One region of the Sphaerisporangium sp. NPDC051017 genome, then DNA from elsewhere that is predicted to be linked to it. Evidence: riboswitches for the same ligand, from Rfam matches in the RefSeq annotation. Region 1 holds a riboswitch; each other region holds the start of a gene.
The links. A riboswitch is a leader RNA that binds a small molecule or an ion and turns the genes downstream of it on or off. The one in region 1 is predicted to bind cyclic di-AMP.

Region 1 (5,809 bases):
GGGGGCGGCGGGCGGCCCCCCCCCCGGGGAGGGGCGCCCGCGGGGAGGCGTGGGCGCCCGGGGACAGGGAGGCGGCCGCGGGACGCCGGCCGCCCGGGAAAAGGGCGCCCCTCCGTGGGAGGGGCGCCCTGGGAAAGACCTGCCGCGTCAGGCGGCGTGGATCAGGCGGCGTAGGTCGGGTAGCCGTAGCCGACGACCTGGTCGGTCGAGCGGGTGCGGACTTGGACCTTGCCGTTGTCGGTGTTGCCCTCGACGGTCTTGATCGTGCCGTCGCCGTTGCCGTGGATCACGAAGCCCACGTGGTCGATGGCGTCCACGTCCTTGCTGCCGTTCCAGGCGAAGAAGACGACCGCGCCGGGCCTGGGGGTCTCGCCCCAGCGGCCCTGCGACTCGAACCACTTGGCGTGGGCGACCGTCCAGGCGTCGATGCCGACGGCGTCCTCCATGCCGAGCCGGCTGCCGACCCAGGAGACGAACATGTCGCACCAGGCGGCGTTGGCGTAGTCGGAGATCTTGCCGCCGTCGCGGGCGACGGTCTCCTGCGCCCGCGGGCTCTCCATGTACCAGCGGTGGAACTTCGTGCCACCGCCCAAGCTGTTCTCGGAAACGCCGATCTGGCTCTCGGCCAGCTTCAGGAGCTGCTGCGCGGACACGTGCCGCGCGCCCTCCGGGAGGCCGAGCGCCTTCGACAGGCCGGCGGCCTCGGAGCCGGCGACCTTCACGACGCCGTCCCGGCCGCTGTCGGCGTGCGCGGCCATGGTGACGCCGGCGACGAGCTGTGCGGCCACCAGGCCGCCGAAGGCAAAGGCCTTCAAGTGGTTCTTCGGGGCATCCAGAAGCCGATGTATCAACATGGACAAGGGGAAACTCCTTCTTCCACGGCCGCCTACCGGGTTAGCTGACGGGTTCGGGCGTGGAAGTCGCCCTACGGGCGCGTCCGTCAGGTGACGGCGCCCCCGATTCACCCCGGGGAGAGGTGGGTCCCCGGCTCCGCGCGAAGCGGACTCGGCGGTTGCGCGCCCCGGGGGGAGAGGGATCTCCCAGAGGACCGGCCGCGCTATGCAATCTCCGTGGCATATAGGAGTCGCTCGGGTGAGCACTTCCCCCGCACGGAGTTCAATCAGAGTAATACATCGGACAAACAGCCGCAAATACGACAAATGTCCGGTCTGTGGCAGGGTTTCCGGAGGGCAAGTGGGCCTGGGGTGTGATCGTCAACGGGTTCCAGGCTCCCTCTTTACCTGCGAGAACGTGCTCGCGCCGCGCTCGGGGGAATCGCCGGCCGGGGCTCGTGGGGCCGGTGTGACAGTCGGGACCGGACGGCCGGAAAGCATTATTCGGGCCGGATGGCACCGGCGGTGTCAAGCTCTCCGGCGGGCGTGGTCGTCCGTGGTCTCGGGTGGACGCGATCGGGGGTTGCCGGGAGAGGGGCGATCGCTTATCACGGAGGAGGAAGTGTGGATGCTCACTGCGATGTCCCAGACATAGCGGTTCGGGGCCGTGGAGGGGGTTCAGGCCGTTTGTAGGGAGATCGGGGTGGTTCGGGTGGTGGTGGGCGTGCCGGGCGCCGAGGGCGCTTCCTGCCGCCGGAGGCGCGTGTGATGCCGGAAGGCCGTTCCACCAGCAGGTGAACGGGCCTTCGCCGGGTGGTCGTAAGACTTTGTTCACCGGTTGTTACCTCACGTGTCGCGTCATGCGGCTACTTTGCTTTCGTCGTGAAAGGGTCAATCCCCGGCGTGGAGAGGAACGGTCGAAGCCGCGTGCGGGAGCAGGGGTCGGCCGTCGCCTGGGTGGAGTCGCCTCTCCAGTTGCTGTGTGCGGTCGAGGCACGGCACGCGGGGGTCGCGGGGCCCGAGATGCGCGTGGTCACCCGCGCGAAGCTGCCCGCGCTCAAGGTCACGCGCAGGGAGCTCGCCACGCTCGACCTGCCGCCGGGCCTGCGCATCGAGACCGCGACCGACGGCCACATGCCCCGTCCGGGACGCCGCGCCGCCTGGGTGCTCGGGGACGGCTTCTCCGGCCGCGTCCAGCTCACCTCGCTGACCGCCGCCCCCGCCCGCATCGTGCTGGTGGACGACGGCCTCGCCACGATCCGCCTGCTGGAGTTGCTCACCTCCCGCCCCGGCACCGCGCTGCTGCGCGCCCGCGCCAAGTCCACGCCCTCGCGGCGCGTCCTCGGCGTCGCCGCCGCGCTGCGCCTGCGCGCCGCCGCCCACGCCGGGCGCCTCACGGTGTTCACCGCGCTGCCCGTCCCCGACGAGCTGGCCGCCTCCGTACGGGCCCTCGGCGCCGAGCTGGTGACCCACGACTTCGCCTGGCTGCGCTCCCAGCCCGCCGCCGCGCACCCCCGGCCCCGCGAGAACACGGTCGTGCTCGGCACCTCGCTCGTGCGCAACGGGCTGATCCACCGCGACCGCTACCTGTCCTGGCTGTTCGCGCTGAAGGGGCCGCTGGCCTACTACCCGCACCGCCGCGAGGACCCGGGCGACCTCGCCGCCGTCCGCGATCATCCCGGTGTGACCGTGTACGATGGCGGCGTTCCGGTCGAGATGACCCTGCGGGACCTGCGCCCCGGGCAGCGCGTGCTCAGCCTGCCGTCCACAGCGGTCACCTCTCTGCGCGTCCTGCTGTCGGCACGTGGCGTCCCCGTCGAGACGGTGGACGTTCCCGACGACTGGTGGACGCCCTCCGCGTCGGTCTCCCTCCGATCACACCTCCAGATGTTCGCGCACGAAAGGGCTTCTCCTTGAGCCGGGTTCTCGCTGTGGCCGATTCCGACTCCTACCTCAAGTGGGCGGCGGGCCTGCTCGACCAGTTGCCGGCGGAGTGGAACTCGACGCTCGCCGTCGTGCGCACCCCCATCGCGCCCTCCCCGGCGCAGATCTCGGCGGCGGTCAGCGGTACAAGGGCGGCCCAGGGGGAGACCCCGGCGGTGATCTCCGCGCGGGCGCTGCGCCGGCTGGCCGAGCGCCTCAGGCCGGACGTCATTCTCGTCGCCTGCACGGGCCCCGTCGTGGACGTACTGGTCAGCGACGTGCTGGACGGTTTCAAGCCGCGCCCGGTCTTCGTGTCGGGCCTGCCCGGCATCTCGATCCCCGCCACCGAGAAGGCATGGCTGTACCGGGGTGGCTGCGACCTGTTCGTCCTGCACAGCGGCCGGGAGGTCGAGGAGTTCGGCCGCATCGGCAAGGAGCTCGGGGCCGCGGGCACGACCGCCCTGGCCCGCCTGCCCTACCTCGACGGGCTCCTGAGGTCCGCGGCCCCCGCGCACACCGTCTCGACCGAGGCCCCGGCGCACCCGGCCACCGGCCGGCGGGTCGTGTTCGCGACGCAGGCCAAGGTGCCGAAACGCCGCGAGGACCGCGAGAGCATCCTGTTCGCCCTGGACCGGCTGGCCGCCCAGCGCCCGGACCTGGACGTCGTGGTCAAACTGCGGGCGCTCACCACCGAGCGGCAGACCCACAACGAGCGCTACCACTACGAGAGCCTGTGGGCCTCGCTCGAGGCGGCAGGCACGGTGCGGCCCGGCGGCGTGCGGTTCGCGGTGGGCGCCATGCATGAGCACCTCGCCGACGCGGCCGGCTTCGTCACGGTCAGCTCGACGGCGGCCCTGGAGGCCATCGCGGGCGAGGTGCCGCTGCTGGTGCTCTCCGACTTCGGGGTCAGCGCCGAGATGATCAACCTCGTCTTCGAGGACAGCGGCTGCCTCGGCACCCTGGACGACCTGGCTCAGGGCGAGTTCCGGCGTCCGACGGCTGCGTGGTGCGACGCCAACTACTTCCACGACCGGGCGAGCAGCGACTGGATCGTCCGGCTGACGGCCCTGGTGGAGCAGGCGCGCACGACCGGCCTGCCTCCGGTCCGTCCCCTGCTGGACGGCCCGGCCCACGCCGCCGCCCGCCGCCGCGCCCGCCTTCGCGTCGAGCTGCCCCCGAACGTGCTGCGCGCCGGGTACCGCGCCAGCCGCCGCGTCCGCCGCTACCTCAAGGCCATCGGCTAGCCGGACGCCTTCGGACGCGAACAGGCCCGCGCGGTCCTCGATTCCCGGGGACCGCGCGGGCCTGAACGTGTGATCAGCGGGACAGGGCGCGGCGCAGGCGGCCGAGGGCGCTCGGCTTCTGGGCGCGGGAGGTGCCGCCGGGGGGAAGCAGCCCCACCGAACTGAGGCGGCGGTTCTTGAAGTATCGCGCCTCGGCGCCGTGCGTCTCGATGTACTTCGCGGCCGCCTCGCGCAGATCGGGGTAGTGATCGCTCTGCATGCAGTAGCCGACCGCCTGGATCAGCGCGGGCAGGTCCACCGGTGGCGGGTCGGTGATCGACCCGTCCTCGGCCAGCCGCGGCACGATCGCGTCCACGATGGTGAGCGGGATCCGGTTGCTGTTCTCGTACGGAGCCAGCCGCTGGAGGACCAGCTCGCAGCCCATACTGGCCACCGGGATGCCGTAGAACCGGTGCGCGGTCATCAGCGCGGTCGAGAAGCAGCCGACCACGAGCTCCGGCCGCAGCGCGCGGAAGCACAGCTCGGCGGGGACGGTCTCGCCGGCGACGCTCAGCTTCACGCCGAGCCCGTCGGCGACGTCGCGGAGCTGCTGGGCGTGGCGGCGGCCTGCGGCCGGGTGGGGCTTGAACAGCACGTCGGTGAAGCCGCGCGCGGCGAGGGCCCGCAGCATCGAGGCGTGCAGCTCGGCTTCCTCCTCCGCGGTGACGATGTCCAGGGCCGACAGGTACTGGCCGAGGATGACCGCCCGGCCCGACAGGCCTTCGGGCGCGGGAAGCGTGTCGAGCACGCCGGTGAACGCGGCGTCCGGCAGCGCGTCGGGCTCGACGCCGACCTCGCGGAGCAGCAGCGGGGTCAGCTCGGGCACCAGCGCCAGGTGCAGCAGGCGGGTGACACGGCCGGAGATCTCCAGCGGCAGCGGGTCGCGCGTGGGCCCGTAGCTCATCAGCCCGTCGGAGTAGACCGTGATCGGGCAATCGCGCGTCAGCCCGGCGATGGTGCGCGCGGGCGGCACGGCGACCGACTCCACGACCAGCTCGGAGACGCCGTCCTCGAGGCCGAGCTGCGTGGCGATCATGCGCGACAGCATCGGCCCCTCGATGACCCGCGCCTTCCAGTCCGAGGGGTGCAGGGGCGCGATCAGCTCGTTCCAGGAGCGGATCTCGTCGAAGCGCGACCGCAGCGCGGCGAAGCCCGGCGCCTCGTCCAGGGGCGGAGTGATCTCCGGGATGGCGGCGTTGTTGGACACCAGAAGAAGCCTGCGGCGGTCGTGGGCGCCGAACCTGCCGGCGTCCATCGCGGCGGCCAGCGTCATCGCCCCGAAGAGCGTGGAGCTGTAGAACACCTGGGTCACGGAGGCGCTCCTTCGGGTCATCCGCGGTGGGGGAGCAGCGGGCGCAGGAGGGCGGCGCGCTCGGGTTCGAGCCCCGCGTCGTCCACCATGCCCTGCGGCAGCGACGCGAGAACCTCGCGCGCGCGGGCGTGGAAGCGGGCCAGCAGCGGGGGCGAGAAGCGCTCGCTCAGCTCCAGGTGGTGCGCCAGCAGGGCGCAGAAGGTGCGCACCGCCTTCGGCAGCAGGTCGGGCTCGTTCACCACCTGCTCGAAGACCAGCTCGAAGGCGTTGAAGAAGTGGAGCTGGCGCTCGTCGCCGACCTGGGTCAGCGACGAGGAGACCAGTCTGCGGTAGAACACCCCGGCCAGCGAGACCACCGCGAACGACCGCGCCTCGCGGTGCAGCCGCCAGATCCACGGCCGGTCCTCGGCGGTGTGCAGGTGGCCGGGGAAGGTCAGCAGGTCGCCGAGCTCGCGCCG
Region 2 (5,809 bases), on a different contig from region 1:
GCGGGCATCGGCCGGAATTCGTTGAACAGCGGTTCCACGACGATCGGGTAGACGAAGGAGACCGCGACGGTGAACACGAAGGCGCCGATCGACGCCGGGATCCACCAGCGGGCGCGGAACCGGCGCGCCAGCCAGACCACGGCGAAGATCATGATGGCGGTCGTCACGACCTGGACGGCGAAGCCCTTCAGCCGGTCGGCGGACCACGCCGCCCAGTCCTGGGTGGAGAGCCCGTACGCGCGCAGGCGGGTCTCGTACCACATGCCGAGCGGCCACTTCAGCAGCAGGCTCACCGCCGAGAGGACGAGCACGCCGAGCGGGACGCGCAGCCACCACGGCCCCCTGAGGCGGTCGACGGCCCACGCGCCGAACGAGGTGAGGATGAACACGCCCGCCACGACCAGCGTGACCGCGAGCGACAGGTAGGCGGGCAGGCTGACGGCCGAGTCGAACGCTGCGGCCCGGTCGATCTGCGCGGCGGTGAAGTCGCGCGCGGGGTCCGGCCGCACCTCGCGGGCCCCGCTCAGGGCCTGCCACGGCGTCGTCACCGCGACGACCCCCGCCACCGCCGCGCCGAGCACGACCAGGGCGATGCCGGCCGCGCGCATTCCCCCGTCCATGCGCCGCCCCGGGCGGGTCTCCTCGATCAGCTCCCCCACCGATATCAGCCTTTCCGCCGTCGTCAGGACAGCTCCGCCTTCACGTATGCGCGCCAGGCGCCGGTGAACCGCCCGGCCGTCACCCCGAGCGCGCGCGGGAGGGCCCCCGCCGCGTCTGCCCTGTCTCCCCTCCTGAACTCACGGTAGAGGGCGACCAGGGCGGGTTCGCCGTAACGGGCCGCGACATACCGGCAGGCGAGCCACGCCTCCTCGTACGCCTGGGCCAGGCGCGGCGATCCGGGGGCGAAATCGTCCGGGCCGGGCAGCGCGGACGGCGTGCGGCCCGCGCGCACCTCGGCGGCCAGCTCGGCGGCGGCCTCGCGGACGGGGATGCCCGAGCGCAGGTAGCCCACGTAGTCGGCGAAGCCCTCGACCAGCCATTTCGGGGTGCGCGCGTCGGTCGCGGCCCCGGTGGCGACGTGCGTCAGCTCGTGGGCGAGGACGACGTCACGGCCGGCGTCGCTGAGGCGGGCGAACGAGCCCGGCTCGATGATCACGCGGTCGGTGGCGGCGACGGCGGCGAGGCCGTCCACCGAGGCGGGGGCCGCGAGCGTGGCCGCCTGCGCGGTGGTGGCGGGCACCAGGACCAGCGGGCGCACCGGCCCGGCGACCCGCGCGACGACGAGGCTCGCGCGGTCGGCCCTGCGGGCGAGGTCGGCGAGGTCTGCTTCGCTCGCGGTGGCCGTGCCGATCACCAGGGAGCGGGTTCCGCGGACAACGCGCGCGTGGCCCCAGATCTCCGGATGCTCGCCGGTCACGGCGTCCGGCGCCGGGGGCGTCGGGGGCACGGTCGGCGCGGTCAGGGGCGTGGCCGCGGACATGCCCGGGGGCGCAGGGGGCAGGTGCGGGGATACGAACGCGGACGGGGGCGCCGGTGGGGGCACAGAGGGGGACGGGGGCGACGGGGGGACGGTCAGCGCGGCCAGCAGGCCCGCCAGCACGGTCCCCAGCCACACGACGCGCATGCGGGCAATCTACCTGGCCGCTCCCCCGCCGGGGCGCTCCCCGCGCGGCACGACCCGCTCCCCGGCCCGGTGCTTCGCCGTCTCCGCGTGTGTTCCGGACCGGAACGCCGAAGGCCCCGCCCGCCTCCGAGGGGAGTGGAGGCGGGCGGGGCCCCTGAGGGGCCGCCGCGTGGCCGGTGGGCGCGGGCGAAGGCTTCCGGGGAAAGGGCTCCTTGGAAGTTCCCCCGCGCTCCGGTCACGCTCCGGGGCGAACGGCTCCGACGAAACTGCTCTTGCGATAGCCGTTCAGCTTGTCGATCCGCACACGGGTCCCGCTGTGCGGAGAGTGGATCATCTTGCCGTGACCGACGTACATGCCGACGTGGCCCAGTCCGTAGAAGAACATCAGGTCGCCCGGCTTGAGGTGCTTCCAGGAGACCTTCTTCCGCACGGAGCGGAACTGGCTGGCCGCGATGCGCGGCAGCTTCACACCGGCCTTGCGCCAGGCGTACACGACCAGGCCTGAGCAGTCGAACGCACCGGGGCCGCTGGCACCCCACCGGTACGGGTCTCCGATCTGCTTCTTGGCCACTTCCACCGCGGTGTGCGCCTTGATCCGCTGTCTGGCGGCCCTGGTGAGCTTGGTGGTCTTGGTCGTCTTGGTCGTCTTGGAGGTCTTCCCGGTCTTGCCGGGCTTGATGACCTTGCCGACCTTGACCGAGCTCTGCGCCATGGCCGTGACGGCCGCGTCCGCCGAGGGTGCCTGCACCGGCACCACGGCGACGGATGCCGTCATGGTGAGGGCGGCACCGCTGAGGGAGAGCCGGGCGAATCTGGACAGGCTGGGGCTAGGGGTAGTGCTGGACAGGATCGCTCCTTGGTTCTTCCACTTACGCCTACCGGGTTAGCTGACGGATTCGGGCATGGAAGTAGCCCTACGGCGCAATGGCGCCGATTCACCCCCGACCCCTGGGGTAGGGGTCAATTGGTTCCCCGGCTCCGTGCTCCTTGCCGCACGGATTCGGCAGACCACCGCCTGTGGTTTTCTCGGTTTCCCTATGTGTTCACGGCGGCGGCCGAATGGATGGTCTTGCATAAGCCGGCCCCCGCGACGGTCCGGCCTACAACGCGACGGCATGGCGTGCTCGCCGCGGCCCAGAAGGTACAAGATTTGCCAATTTACGGCAAAGGGTCAGCCCGGTGAACGTAGATCAAATAACGCGATCTTCGCCAGATAACGCCTGCATATCAATGACGCCTGTTACCCGAATGTGATTCCCCTCACATATCCCGAAACTTGGCCCGATAGAAGTCCCACCGGCCACGGGAGTCACACGAGTTAGCGATCTTGGTCGCCCGGGACCGACCGCGCGGTCTCTCTAGAGATGCAAGTATGCAAGAGGTGTTTAGCAATTCCTCTTGCACAGTAATCGTTGTGCATGCCAGCGTGGGGCCATGGAGAACGAGAACGTCCGGCAGATCACCGACTCCCGCGTCCTGGCGGCCCTTGCCCACCCCCTACGCAGGCGGCTCATGGACGCCCTGCGGGTCTACGGGCCCTGCACGGTCAGCATGCTGGCCGACCACACCGGCCAGGCGGTCGCGAACGTCAGCCACCACCTGCGCGTCCTGGCCTCGGGAGAGCTGATCGAGGAGGCACCCGAGCTGGCCCGCGACCGGCGGGAACGCTGGTGGCGCCTGGTCGCGAACGCGATCCGCTGGTCCACGCGCGACTTCGAGGGCGACCCCGCCTCCGCGGCCATCGCCGGCGCGGCCGAGTCGCTCAACCTCGAACACCACGTCAACCTCGTGCGCGCCTACTACGCCTCCTCCGAGGAGGAGCGCGAGGCGTGGCACGGCGCGCCCTTCTCCACCGACAAGTGGCTGCGGCTGACGCCCTCGGAGCTGTCCGAGCTGTCCCACGAGGTCATCGGCCTCTACGAGCGCTGGGCCACGCGGGAGATCCCGGACGACGGCCGGCGCCGCGACCCGGTGTTCGTGTTCACCTTCGGCGTCCCGGGGCGCCCGTGAAGGCCCGCCGCGCCCGGCCCGCGTGGGCGCGCCCCGCCGGCACCGGTACCCTGCCCCCCGAAACCCCGAGCGCGGACGCCCGTCCCCCCGGGCTTCGGAGGCGCGGCGGGCTGCTACGCGAGCGCGACTTCCGGCTGCTGTGGGTCGGCGAGACGGCCGGCGCGTTCGGAAGCTCGGTCACCACTGTGGCCCTGCCGCTCGTGGCCATCACCGTCCTGCAGGCGAACGCGCTGGTCGTGGGCGTGCCGGCGGCCGAGATCGGGTGCCTGCCGTTCGTCCTGCTGATCCCGGCCGCGTTCCCGGGATGGGGGCTGGCGCCGGCGATGGGGGGCGGGTTCGTCATCGCCGCGGGGGTGGTGGCGGGCAACGTGATCAAGGGGAGTTTCCGGCAGGTGTACACGCCGCGTCACCTTCTGGGCCGGGCGTCGGTGTCCATGCAGTTCGTCAACCTCGGCACGATCCCGCTCGGCGCTCTGCTCGGCGGCGCGCTGGGCGACTCCCTCGGCGTGCGGCCCGCCATGTGGATCATGACCGGCGGGATGACCCTGACGGGCTTCATCCTGCTCGCGGGGCCTCTCAAGCGTGACCGCGACCTTCCCGATGCTCCCGCCGTGTCCTGAATTGGACAGCAATATGGACTAAGTCGCTCTTGCATCCAGGAAAGCGAGCCGAAGTCAATACTCGGTTTTGCGGAATTGTCATCAATTATCCCCACGAAGGGTACCGAGAACCTCACCCCCCGGCCGTACGTCAGAACGGGAATCTCTCGGAAAGCAAACCATTCCCCCATGTTCCGAGCTTTTCGCAGAAGTCAATTCGTCATATATCTCGATAGCACAGTATTACCCTGGAGCCATCGGCCGCAGCGGAACGGCTCCGTACAGAACGGCCCGGGCGGGCGGGCGGCCGGAGACCGGCTCAGAAGCGCTCGACGCCCTCCGGCCAGATGACCACGACCTCGCGCCCGTGGTCGCGGGCGTGCCGGATGGCGTCGGCCGTCCCCCCGAGCCCGCGCGCGGGCCTGCCGTCCCAGACGGCCGCGACGATCTCGGAGTTCTCGACGACGAAGCACCCGGCGGCGTGGTAGGCGGCCGCCCCCGGCTCCGCGAAGTCCAGCACCGTCACGACGCCGGCGGCGGCGAGCAGCCGGTGGTAGGCGTCCAGGTCCGGGCCCCGGAACGTCGCCTCGTACCCGCGGGACGGCACGACGACCCGCAACTCGCCTCCGAGGCGCAGGAGGATCTCGGCGAAGAGCTGATCGGCGCCCGCGGCAAGGCTGCTCCAGCCCACGAGCGGCGCCTCCAGAGCGGCCAGCAGCGCGCTCAGCTCCCGTTCTGCGTGGGCCCGGGCCCGCGGCGGCATCGACTGGTGCCCGGTGATCCCGACGACGGTCATGCACGCCCGTCCTCGGCCATCATCAGGTGACACCCGCCGAGCGTGGCGGGCGGCGGGCTTGTTGGCGGCACCAGGACCGGCATGCTCCGCTCCCCTTCGGGACCCGGCCGCGACGATCCGGGCCGTCCCTCACCCTAGACCGGCACACCGGCGGACGCGCGGGGTTACGCGCGGGTTTCCCCGCCGCTCACGCGGCCCGACGGAGCGTCAGGGCCGTACGGCCGCGAAGATGCCGTGGTAGGACGACAGCGGGACGACCTTCACGACGTCCCCCGTACGCGGGGCGTGCACCATCTTGCCGCCGCCCGCGTACATGCCGACGTGACCGAGCCCCGAGGCGAACAGCAGGTCGCCGGGCGCCAGGGCGTTCAGGGAGACCCTGCGCGAGGAGCCCCAGGAGTACTGCCCGGCTGCGGTCCGGGGAAGGCTGACGCCGGCCGCGCGCCAGGCCATCTGCGTGAGCCCCGAGCAGTCGAAGGAACCGGGACCGGTACCACCGTAGCGGTAGGGCTTGCCCACCTGCGCGAAGGCGTACTGCAGCGCCGCGCGGGCGTTGCCCGACGCCGGGCCGGTGTACTTGATGCCGGGGCTGTTGGGATTGCCGGGGTTGTAGGCGTTCAGCCGGCGCAGGAGCCGCTCCTGCTCGCCGACCAGCTTCTCGACGTCCTTCTTCTGCGTGCGCAGCTCGTTCAGCAGCTTGACCGCCTCGTCGTAGGCGTCCTTGGCGCCGTCGCGCTGGCCCCTGATGGAGCGGGTGGCCTCCTCGTACTCGGCCACCTT
Region 3 (5,809 bases), on a different contig from region 1:
GCCCGGCCAGGTCGGTTCGGTTGGTTCGGCCAGGTCGGTTCGGTTGGTTCGGTCGGCCCGGCCAGGTCGGTTCGGTCGGCTCAGTCGGCGATGCGCACGGCTCCGGCGAACGGACGGTTGCCCAGCGGGACGACCCGCACGACGTCACCCGTGCGCGGGGCGTGCACCATCATTCCGCCCCCGATGTAGAGGCCGACGTGGTGCAGGTCGCCGTAGAAGAACACCAGGTCGCCCGGGCGCATGTCCTCCCGGTTGATGTGCGTGCCCGCCGTCCACTGGTCGCCGGTGTAGTGTGGCAGGCTGATGCCGACCTTCTGGTAGGCCCACATCACCAGGCCGGAGCAGTCGTAGGTGCTCGGGCCCGCCGCGCCCCACACGTACGGCTTGAGCTGCTGGGTCATCGCCCACCTGGCGGCCTCGGCGGCCTTGCCCTGGCCCGGGATCGGGATGTCGATGCGGGTGGCCCGCCCGTACGTCTGCCCGGCCTGCGACAGCGCCCGCTTGAACAGCGTGCTCTCGGTCTTGGCGACCAGCTTGCGGATCTTGTCGCGCTGTGAGGACAGATCGGCGACGAGCTTCTTGACCTCGCCTTCGCGCGCCTTGGCGCTTTCCTTCGCGCGTTCGGCGATGTCCATGGACTTGGTGATCTGGGAGACCTCCTCGCCCTGCTGCAACTGGAGGGCGTAGGTGGTCGCGGCGCGGTCCAGGTAGCCGTCGGGGTCGCCGGACATCGCCAGCGCCAGGGAGGAGCCCACACCGCCGGTCATGTACGCGTCCTGGGCGTACAGGGCCGCCTGGCGGCGCTTCTCCTCCAGGTCGGTCTCGCTGCGCGTGAGCGTCTTCTTGGCGAGCTCGGCCGAGCGCTGCGCCTGCTTCAGGCGTTCCTTCTGGCCGTTGTACTGCTCGGTGAGCGACTCGATCTGCTCGTAGAGGCTCTCGACCTGGTTCTTGAGGTCCTTGAGGCTCGGCTTCGGCTCGGCGGTCGCCGACACGAGCGGCGAGCCGAACGTCAGGACGGTCAGGGCGGCGGTGACGAGCGCGATCCGGCGGGGAAGACGCTTGGTGACTCCGCCGGCTTGGGCGCGCTCCGTACGTTTGGGACGGGCATGCCTGCCCGCGCTTCTACCAGGCGTGCGCCTAGGCTGCACCAACGAGCTCCTCTCCTCGGCCGCCTACCGGGTTAGCTGACGGGTTCGGGCCGGAGTAGCCCTACCGAGCGCGCGACCACAGAGGACACGTCCATGCCCTCCCTCTCGGATTCACCCCGGGATGGCGGCCCGCCGGGGGCGTGCCCCCTGCGTGCGCCGTTGGGTCCCCGGTTCCCGCCGCTTACGGGGGTGCGGCCGGGATTCGGCGGCGCGGCCACCGCTGTGCGATGACCGGTATCGACGCTGGACACTAGTGCAGCTCAGGTTCCGCCTCAACCGGAACTGCGGATTCTGTTGAGGTTTCACAACCGGGACATCACAGGATGATCACGCTCCAAGTGCTTGCGGGGCTGCATTACCCTGCGTTTATGCGTTTTTGACCTCAAGTCGGGCGCACGTGACGCAGGTCCGCGACTGTGCGGAACGTCATATCCCGCCGAAGCGGATGTCGTCGCCGTCTCTTTGACGCCACGCGTTCACTCCGTCACCATCCGCCACGCCGATATCGAGGGGGCGGGGTTTCGGGCGGTCCGATACCGCGATCGATCCCGGAATCGATGCGGTAACGCCGGCGGCGGCGGACCCGCGCGGGAGGATACCCTGGCGCTTCATGGAGCAGGTCGTGGAGTCCGTGCCCTCCGGCAGCACGGTGGTGGTGCGACGAGCCCGCACGCCCGACGTCCGGGCCATCAGGCGGCTCGTCGACACCTACTCCGGCGACGGCCCGCGCCTGCTGCGCAAGTCGACGGTCACCCTTTACGAGGACGTCCAGGAGTTCTGGGTCGCCGAACGGGACGGCGCGGTCGTCGGATGCGGGGCGCTTCACGTCCTCTGGGAGGATCTGGCCGAGATTCGCACCGTTGCGGTCGATATCGGCTGCCGTGGCATGGGAATCGGGCATATGATCGTCGGCGCGCTCATCGACGCGGCTCGCGATCTGGGGCTGCGGCGGGTCTTCTGCCTGACGTTCGAGGTCGAATTCTTCGCCAGGCACGGTTTCGCCCCCATCCAGGGCACTCCGGTGTCTCCTGAGGTGTACGCCGAGTTGCTCGACTCCTACGATGAGGGCGTAGCCGAGTTCCTCGATCTGGAACATGTCAAGCCCAACACCCTCGGCAACACGCGGATGCTCCTCCATTTGGTCCCCCGATCTTGACCCTCGCGATGACCTGATGGAAAGGTGACTGTTGATGCGGCTGTCGCTACGTTGGGCAACACCACTGCATGCGTGTCTGACATATGCCGCATGCGAAGCCGAAGTGAGGTGACACGGTGAGCACCGGACAGCCGCCGTACCCCCGCGACGAACCGGACGGCCACCAGCCGTCGTCCGGATCTCCGCAATACGGGCATCAGAACGCAGATCCTGAGGTGACGGTCGTCCACCGTCCTCAGCCGACATCGGAACACCCCAACCAGTACGGCCAGCAGCAGGGCTACGGCCAGCAGTACGGCCAGCAGGGTCAGCAGTACGGTCAGCAGCAGGGCTACGGCCAGCCGGCGGCCGGCCAGGGCTATGGTCAGCAGAGTCAGCAGGGCTACGGCCAGCAGGGCTACGGCGACCAGGGCTACGGCGACCAGGCGTACGGGCAGCAGCAGGCGTCCTATGGTCAGCAGGGTCAGCAGGGCCAGCAGTCGTACGGGCAGCAGCCGCAGTACGGTCAGCAGGGCCAGCAGCAGGGCTACGGCGACCAGGGTTACGGTCAGCAGAGCCAGCAGCAGGGTTATGGCCAGCAGGCGGGGGGTTACGGCCAGCAGCAGGGCTACGGTCAGCAGTACGGCCAGCAGGGGCAGCAGGCCCAGCCGGGGTACGGCGACCAGGGCTACGCCCAGCAGGGGTACGGCCAGCAGCAGGGCTACGGCGAGCAGTACGGCCAGCAGCAGGCGCAGTACGGGCAGCAGAGCTACAACCAGCCCGGGCACTCCCCGCAGGGCTACGGCCAGCAGGGGTACGGCCAGGCGCCCGGCTACCAGCAGTCGTACGGTGCCGCCGCCGCAGGCCCGGTCCCCCCGGGCGCGCCGGCGCCGCTGGCGGAGTGGTGGCAGCGCCTCGTCGCCCGCATCATCGACGCCGTGATCCTCGCGATCCCGACGTTCATCCTCACCGCCGTCATCGCCGCCATCTTCGTCACCTCGCCGAGCTTCGACGCGAGCACGGGGACGATCATCGAGGGCGGCGGTGCCTTCATCGCCGGGCTGCTCGGCGCGATCATCATCGGCCTGGCCTACGTCGCCTACGAATTCCTGATGCTCCGGCAGCGCGGCCAGACGATCGGCAAGATCGCCATGGGCATCAAGGTCGTCCCGGTGGGCGGCTCCGTGCAGTCGCCGCTCGCCACCGACGTGGTGGGCAAGCGCGCGCTCGTCCTCTACGGGCCGAGGTTCCTCCAGTGGATTCCGTTCCTCGGCTGGATCGCCGGCCTCTTCGCGCTCGTGAACCTCCTGTGGCTGTTCTGGGACAAGCCGCTGCAGCAGACCCTTCACGACAAGGTCGCGAACACGGTCGTCGTCAAGGTCAAGTAGTTACGTCGCCGTATCAGGGCCGGGGGGTGCTCCTCCGGCCCTGACGCGTGTCCGGGGCCGGCCGCCGCCCGGGCGGGGCGGGACCCCGGACTTCGCGATCGGTGACGCCAACATCGGCGAATCGGTAACGGACAGACCTGTATATGCGATAGGACCTTGCACGAACCCGAATCCACCTTCGCTTGTCGCGAAAGGCGATCAGATGACCGCAGAACCGCCCCGAGTCGGTCACCCCAAGCATCCCCCTCCGGCTCGCGCCGGAGCGCGTCACGTCCCGCAGGGCGGCGCGCACGGCCGCGCTCACGCCGACCGGGGTCCGCACGGGCCCATGTCCCTTCTCGCGGGCCGTGCCGCCCGCCCGTCGGACGCCGCCGGCTCGCCGCCGCGCGCGTCCGCGTCCATCTCTCCGGCCCTGCCGTTCGGCGGTGATAGCGGCCCCGCGTAGCCGATCCCGGCATCGCTCCTGACGCCGATCGCCGGCGCTTCTCGTCTTCTCCGATGGAAATCCCCGCCGACCCTGACGCGGCGGTCATCGGCGTGCCTTCTGGTTCTTGGTGCGGTCATTACGTTCGGTGTGTACACAGTCCGGCGGCTTTGAGACGCATTCCCTGTACGGAGTGACACCCGGCGAAGAAGACGACGAAGATCCGTCTTGCGGCGGACCGGCGGAGGGTGCCGCCGTTTCCGTCGCGGCGATGAAGCGCGAGACCGACTTCCCGCGGCCCGTGGTTCTCAACGGCATTACCGCCTCCGGATGGCCCGCCGTCATCTTCGGACGCGTCCCGGCGCGCTAATCTCCGCCTACAAGGTGTCGGACAGGCGGCGCGCGACAAGACCGAGGCGTGTGGTTGTCGTCACCGGATCCCCGTCTACATCGGCATTATCGACACGGACGGGCCCGCCGTGGCGGGCTCCGCCGGTGTTTTCGGGGGTTCGCCATTCCTGGGGCATCCGGTAAGGGGACTGATGAGATCGGGAAAGCTGTGGAACGGTCCTTCGCCGGGGTTTGACGCCCGCCCCGCAACCCGTGCTGACCTCCTGTGGGGATAGAGTCGGTCCTGACTCCCCTGATCAGGCGACCGCGGTACGGGCCTGCGGGGTACCGTGTGACAATTAGCGTAGGGGCCGGTGAATGCCGCCCCCCGCGTGGAGCGAGGATCAATGAGCGATGTATTGTCCGCGTTGATACCGCCCAGCGTTGTGGCTGCGGTGGTCATCGTGGCCGTGGTCAAGCTACTTCGTTCCGAAGCGGCGGGCCTGCGGCAGGCGGCGGAACCACAGGAGAAGTCCGGGGCTTCCGACTGACCCCGACGGGTCGGTCCCCCCTTCCATCAATCGACACCGCCCTTGAATTGTCAACAAGGGTTAGTGGGTATATGTTTAGCAGACGAATCGAACATTGCTCTGCGAAAGGATTGCCAGATGGCCACGCAGATCCAGAAGATACTCATCGACGACCTCGATGGCGGCGAGGCCAATCAGACTGTCAACTTCGCGATTGATGGCTCCGCCTACGAGATAGACCTGAGCGACGACAACGCGAAGAAGCTGCGCGAGGCGCTGTCCTCTTTCGTCTCGGGCGCACGTAAGGCCGAGGGTGTGCCTGTGCGGGGCCGTAAGCGTGGTGGCGGGCAGCGTCCGTCCCGGGAAAAGAGCTCGGAGATCAGGGCCTGGGCCAAGGCCCACGGCATCTCCGTGAGTGAGCGCGGTCGTATTGCCTCCTCCGTCGTGGAGCAGTACGAAGCGGCACACTGACGGCTCTTTGTGATCGGTCGGCTGTGGCGGTGATGGACCAATCGCCGCCATAGCCGCATGATCGCGTTATGCGTGAGTGATCGTCCCGGTGCGCGGCCGGGGCGCTCGCGTATATCAGCGGTGTTAAACGTCGTTCGCTTCGGGCGTAGCGGGAACACGCAGCCGCCTAACAGTAGTTGGATGGTGCGTGAACGCCCTGCTCTCGGGGAACGTCTGGTGTATAGAGCGGTCACCGGTCGGGGCTAGCATGCGGATGCGGCGGGCCCGGATATCCCGAGCTGCCTGACCGCTCTGTGAGGAGCGACGCGATGTTCGAAAGGTTCACTGACCGCGCACGGCGGGTTGTCGTCCTGGCCCAAGAAGAGGCCCGGATGCTCAACCAC

Region 2: another riboswitch for cyclic di-AMP. It lies ahead of AB0M95_RS08790 (C40 family peptidase); the one in region 1 lies ahead of AB0M95_RS31815 (CHAP domain-containing protein).
Region 3: another riboswitch for cyclic di-AMP. It lies ahead of AB0M95_RS02565 (NlpC/P60 family protein); the one in region 1 lies ahead of AB0M95_RS31815 (CHAP domain-containing protein).

The regions. Positions count from the first base shown of each region.
Region 1 covers NZ_JBFBCI010000055.1:102-5,910, forward strand. Annotated here, with positions in the region: gene AB0M95_RS31815 (CHAP domain-containing protein) at 162-854, opposite strand; cyclic di-AMP (ydaO/yuaA leader) riboswitch at 869-1,021, opposite strand; gene AB0M95_RS31820 (hypothetical protein) at 1,761-2,750, shown strand; gene AB0M95_RS31825 (DUF6716 putative glycosyltransferase) at 2,765-4,000, shown strand; gene AB0M95_RS31830 (polysialyltransferase family glycosyltransferase) at 4,074-5,351, opposite strand; gene AB0M95_RS31835 (glycosyltransferase family 2 protein) at 5,369-5,809, opposite strand, start outside.
Region 2 covers NZ_JBFBCI010000007.1:53,221-59,029, reverse strand. Annotated here, with positions in the region: gene AB0M95_RS08800 (M48 family metallopeptidase) at 1-659, opposite strand, end outside; gene AB0M95_RS08795 (hypothetical protein) at 683-1,624, opposite strand; gene AB0M95_RS08790 (C40 family peptidase) at 1,860-2,399, opposite strand; cyclic di-AMP (ydaO/yuaA leader) riboswitch at 2,482-2,640, opposite strand; gene AB0M95_RS08785 (metalloregulator ArsR/SmtB family transcription factor) at 3,059-3,634, shown strand; gene AB0M95_RS08780 (hypothetical protein) at 3,631-4,254, shown strand; gene AB0M95_RS08775 (hypothetical protein) at 4,553-5,029, opposite strand; gene AB0M95_RS08770 (NlpC/P60 family protein) at 5,237-5,809, opposite strand, start outside.
Region 3 covers NZ_JBFBCI010000001.1:521,202-527,010, forward strand. Annotated here, with positions in the region: gene AB0M95_RS02565 (NlpC/P60 family protein) at 81-1,148, opposite strand; cyclic di-AMP (ydaO/yuaA leader) riboswitch at 1,154-1,355, opposite strand; gene AB0M95_RS02570 (amino-acid N-acetyltransferase) at 1,759-2,304, shown strand; gene AB0M95_RS02575 (RDD family protein) at 2,421-3,671, shown strand; gene AB0M95_RS02580 (hypothetical protein) at 4,833-4,976, shown strand; gene AB0M95_RS02585 (Lsr2 family protein) at 5,094-5,426, shown strand; gene AB0M95_RS02590 (ATP-dependent Clp protease ATP-binding subunit) at 5,735-5,809, shown strand, end outside.